2 regions of the Paenibacillus sp. 2TAB23 genome follow, and region 1 is predicted to be linked to the other one. Evidence: riboswitches for the same ligand, from Rfam matches in the RefSeq annotation. Region 1 holds a riboswitch; the other holds the start of a gene.
The links. A riboswitch is a leader RNA that binds a small molecule or an ion and turns the genes downstream of it on or off. The one in region 1 is predicted to bind cyclic di-AMP.
Positions count from the first base shown of each region.

Region 2: it holds a riboswitch for cyclic di-AMP, as region 1 does, so the genes downstream of both, AB4Z29_RS01340 (hypothetical protein) here and AB4Z29_RS28575 (ubiquitin-like domain-containing protein) in region 1, are expected to answer to the same signal.

Region 1 is NZ_JBFRGD010000029.1:63,929-66,387, reverse strand. It holds gene AB4Z29_RS28580 (TatD family hydrolase) at 1-625, shown strand, start outside; cyclic di-AMP (ydaO/yuaA leader) riboswitch at 810-991, shown strand; gene AB4Z29_RS28575 (ubiquitin-like domain-containing protein) at 1,242-2,390, shown strand.
Region 2 is NZ_JBFRGD010000001.1:302,751-305,209, reverse strand. It holds cyclic di-AMP (ydaO/yuaA leader) riboswitch at 363-562, shown strand; cyclic di-AMP (ydaO/yuaA leader) riboswitch at 587-752, shown strand; gene AB4Z29_RS01340 (hypothetical protein) at 872-1,270, shown strand; gene kdpF (K(+)-transporting ATPase subunit F) at 1,394-1,471, shown strand; gene kdpA (potassium-transporting ATPase subunit KdpA) at 1,491-2,459, shown strand, end outside.

The DNA of each region.
Region 1 (2,459 bases):
ACTTGCCGAGAAATATGATTTTATTTATGCAGCGGTAGGCTGGCATCCCGTGGACAGCATTGACATGCGACCAGAAGATCTAGAATGGATTGAACGGCTTTGCTCTCATGAGAAGGTTGTTGCCATTGGTGAAATAGGGCTTGATTATCACTGGGATACCTCACCTAAGGATGTTCAGCAGCGTGTATTTCGGGAGCAGATTCGACTAGCCCGCAAGGTTGGAAAACCGATTGTCATTCACAACCGAGATGCTCACGAGGATGTAGTTCGCATACTTCAGGAGGAGAATGCATCCGAAATCGGAGGTGTCATGCACTGCTTCTCAGGGAGCTGGGAGACAGCTAAGCAATGCCTGGATATGAACTTCTATATTTCATTCGGGGGACCCGTTACATTCCAAAATGCAAGGGTGCCAAAAGAGGTACTTAAACAGGTTCCACTCGACCGGATTTTGATTGAAACCGATGCTCCTTACTTGTCGCCTCACCCCTTCAGAGGGAAGCGAAATGAGTCTGCTTATGTACTGCGAGTAGCGGAGACGGCAGCAGAATTATTAGGCAAATCGGTAGAAGAAATGGCCTTAATTACGACCGAAAACGGTAAAAAATGTTTTGGTATTGTATAAAAACGAGAGAAAAGGAGAGAATGAGAGACCTTTATCGCGTAAAAACTGATTTTTATAGCGAATATCGCTTAATTTTTCCGTCTTTATCCACCTTTTTCGCTTAAATCGTCTTTTATCGTATCTTTACAATTCACCTCGTATGAGGGTATGATTCATCTCAGAGCTTTAAAATTTTGTATTGGATTTCCAGTTTGCGCTTAATCTCCAAGTTGGAGAGCGGGGGAACCAGATGCGGGAAAGTGTTCCGCGTTTTGAATTCTTCAGGGGTGAATTTTGCAGCCATTGCCATGAGCATTGTTTTGCGAATAGGGCGACTCTCTTGTCCGAATCCGTCAGCTAACCTCGTAAGCGTTATAGAGAGTGATCAACCTCGTGCATCCATTTTCTGTATCCCAGTGTAATCAATTACTCGGGAAGCCACGAAACAGATCCTCTGTCGACGGCTTCTTTTTATTTTCGAATAATCGAGAATTTGTCGACATAGGGATAAAAGATGGGGGTGCCTGGATCGATATAGCAGTTCTGGATTGCGTGCTTGCACGCCAATATACTATAGTCGCGTCAGTTGTATCATGCGTAACACTTGGCGGCGGGGCTATGAAGGAGGACCGATGAAGTGGGAATACTCCAGGTTAAGGACACCCATGGGAAACGATCATCCAGCATGTCTTTCGCATTGCGATGGAAGCGTGAAAACTTGCGTTTGATTCTTTTGAGTGCTATTATCTCAATCGCTATGACTTTCATGTTTTTGGTGTTGTTGTACGGAACGGCTGTCAAAAGCGTCTCCGTAGTAGTGAACGGACAAGAAACCATTGTAGAAACGAAGCAATGGGTCCTGCAACGCCTACTGGATGAACAAGCTATCGCAATTGGACCACATGATGAGGTGTCCATACCGCTTAATGCGGCTATAAAGGACGGAGATCGTATTGAGGTGACTCATGCGATACCGGTAATTGTGAAGGCTGATGGCAAGACCTCTACTGTGTACACGACAGAGAGAACAGTGCAGGCAGCGATCGAGGAATTACATATTCCAGTTCGTGATCAAGATAAAGTTCAGCCTCCGCTCCATACCGTTCTGGATAACGAACTTACGGTGACCGTTGTTCGCGTCGACACGAAGGTGGCAGAGTCCGAGCGCTCCATGCCATTTTTGATCGTGAAGAAGACAGACCCGACACTGGCTGCAGGCAAGGAAAAGCTTGTGCAGACGGGTAAGGAAGGTCTTATCGTAGAGAGTATCGAGAAGCAGTATGAGGACGGGGTTCTAATTTCGAAGAAAATGGTCAGCAAGGTTGTCCAGACAGCTGCTGTTGATCAGGTCGTAGCCATTGGAACGAAGAAAGAAGAGCCTAAGGTGACGGTTCTGTCTAGCAAGAGCCCGAGCGTTGCAACGCTAGCCAAAGGCGGCGTTAATTTCAAGGCCAAAAGCGTTCTTAAAAACGTTACATTAACTGCTTATTCAGCAGGCGTGGCTTCGACAGGGAAAGAAAAGGGTCATCCTCAATATGGAATTACAGCTTCGGGAACGCAGGTCCAAGAGGGACGGACGATTGCCGTAGATCCCAAAGTCATTCCAATCGGCTGGTGGGTATATATAGAAGGAATAGGTTTCCGTCGAGCTGAGGATAAGGGCAGTGCGATTAAAGGAAACAAAATTGACGTATACTTTGATAGTACAAAAGTCGCTAATAAGTTTGGCAGAAAGAAAGGCATAACTGTTTATGTCCTTGGGCCGAATAAGCCTTCTGCAAGCTAGAGCAGCAGTGATACCATCAGCTTATCGCCATTATTAATTAAATATGCCATCATAAGGAGAGGCACTGCC
Region 2 (2,459 bases), on a different contig from region 1:
AATCAAGTGATTGTAAAATGCGAGTTGCCAAGCATCGGACAGCCAGAAGCCGATTTTCCATAAAAGTCATTAAAAAAGCTTGGTAATCGATCTTTTTCTTAGAAATGCTCGATGATGCTTGATCGATCTCAAGGTTAGAAAAGTCTGTTTATTCAGTCGGATAAGCTGAATGCTAGCATCAAGAATTATTTTCGAAAATGCGAGTAAAACGTTGATTTAGTGAGGTATTCAGAGTTTGTGAAGAATGTAAGCGTTGCGAACGCTTGTAGAAGTCGGATATTGACTAAATTAGCCAGCAGGCATGCTTTACAGCTATTAGGGCGAGGAGTAAGATTCGATACAGGATTTACTATTTAGCTTTGATTGACTGATCGCTGAGTTTCCGTGTAGACGGAAAACGGGGGAACCAATGATGACGCTGTGTGCGTGTCCGATGTGAGAGTCGGATGAGCGCACAGCTGGGGTGAATCTTTAACCGGTGCCATGGATACCGGTTAAGGTAGGGCGACTCTCACCGCCCGAATCCGGCAGCTAACCTCGTAAGCGTCGCTCGAGAGAGGAATGATTGAAGTCTAAAGCATTACAAGTATGAACAACGCTGAGTCCTGCGGAAGCAGGAACGGGGGAACCAACGAACGGCTTGCTTGCAAGTACTGCCGTTCATGGGGTGAATCGCTTGGCTATACAAGCGTAGGGCAACTCTCAAGGCCCGAATCCGACAGCTAACCTCGTAAGCGAACTCGAGAGAGGCAACAGAAGCGCGCTGCCCGCAGCTTATTCAGCTGTGGGTATCAAGAAGCCGCGGGATGTGTACCTCTTATCCCAAGGCTTCTTTTTTGTTGCCTTTTTTACCAAATGGAGGATAGAGCGTGTGGAGGAAGAGCAAATTATTGTGGCAGGCTTTAATGAAGCCAGCCAATCCTTTATAAGAGCGTTGCAGTTCCGCCGGCTGAAGTTCGTCGTGCTGACGAACAGCAAGCAGGAGGCAAATAGGATCCGCAAGCAGGGCATTGCGGACGTGATATTCATCAATTCCAATGATCGTAATAGCTGGGTTCATCCTGCATTTCGGGTCAGGGAAGTATTCATCTTTGAGAGCAGTTTCGCACTCAGCTGTCGCTTTGTGCAATGCTGCCGCAGCTGGACCTCGGAGCCTATTTATGTCATCACGCAGCAATGGAATCCTAGAGCTATCTACAAGGGACTTGGAGCCAGCCATATCGTTTTCTCTCAAACGGGAGAAGTAAGCTTCTTATTAAACAATAAATAGCGCAGGAGGCGTTTCCATGCAGGACGTATTTATGGTTGTTACATTACTCGTTGCTTTTGGTTTATTTTACGGCTTTGCTGCTTGGTGCGATGGCGTTACTCGGCAATCGGGAGGCGAGCGCGAATGATAGTCGTGGCGATAATGGCTTTATTTATTTTCGTGTACCTGGTCTATGCCTTAATACATCCGGAGAAGTTTTAATAGAGGAGGATTTAATCCGATGGATATTGTACAAATGCTTGTCGTGCTTGCGGTGCTCGTGCTTCTGGTTAAGCCGCTTGGCACTTATGTCTATCATGTGTTCTCCAATGAGCAGAACCGACTGGACCGGGTATTCGGCGGCACCGAGCGGCTTATCTTTACATTAATCGGTGTTCATAAGCGTGAGGGCATGGGCTGGAAAAAATATGCGCTTAGCTTTATGGCTACTAATCTGATATTGGTCGCGTTCAGTTATGTAATATTGCGGCTGCAAAATGCGCTGCCCTTTAACCCGAACGGTATGGGAAGCATGGAGCCGACGCTTACGTTCAATACGGTAATCAGCTTTATTACGAATACGAATCTGCAGCATTACAGCGGCGAGAGTGCCTTGTCCTACTTCTCTCAAATGGCGGTCATCATGATGATGATGTTCACGTCAGCTGCAACGGGCTTCTCGGTTGCGATTGCATTCGTCCGCGGGATAACGAGCAAAGGGAAGACGCTCGGAAACTTCTTCGAGGATTTCGTCAAAGCGCACACGAGAATTTTTCTCCCTCTTTCTTTCATCGTTACGCTCGTTCTCGTTGCGCTGCAGGTGCCGCAGACGCTTGATCCGACGTTGACCGTCAAAACGCTGGAAGGCGCCATGCAGCAAATTGCGATTGGCCCCGTTGCGTCGCTCGAATCAATAAAGCATCTTGGGACGAACGGCGGCGGTTTTTTCGGTGTCAATTCCGCCCATCCATTCGAGAATCCAAACCCGCTTACGAATGTGATTCAAATCTTGTCGATGTGGGCGCTGCCTGCAGCATTGCCTTATACGTTCGGTCTTTTTGCCAAAAACAAAAAGCAGGGCTGGGTCGTATTCAGCGCAATGATGTGTCTGTTCCTCGTCTTCCTGAGCGTTGCTTATACGTCTGAGAAAACAGGAAATCCGGCGATGAGCGCGCTTGGCATCGATGCATCTCAAGGAAGCATGGAAGGC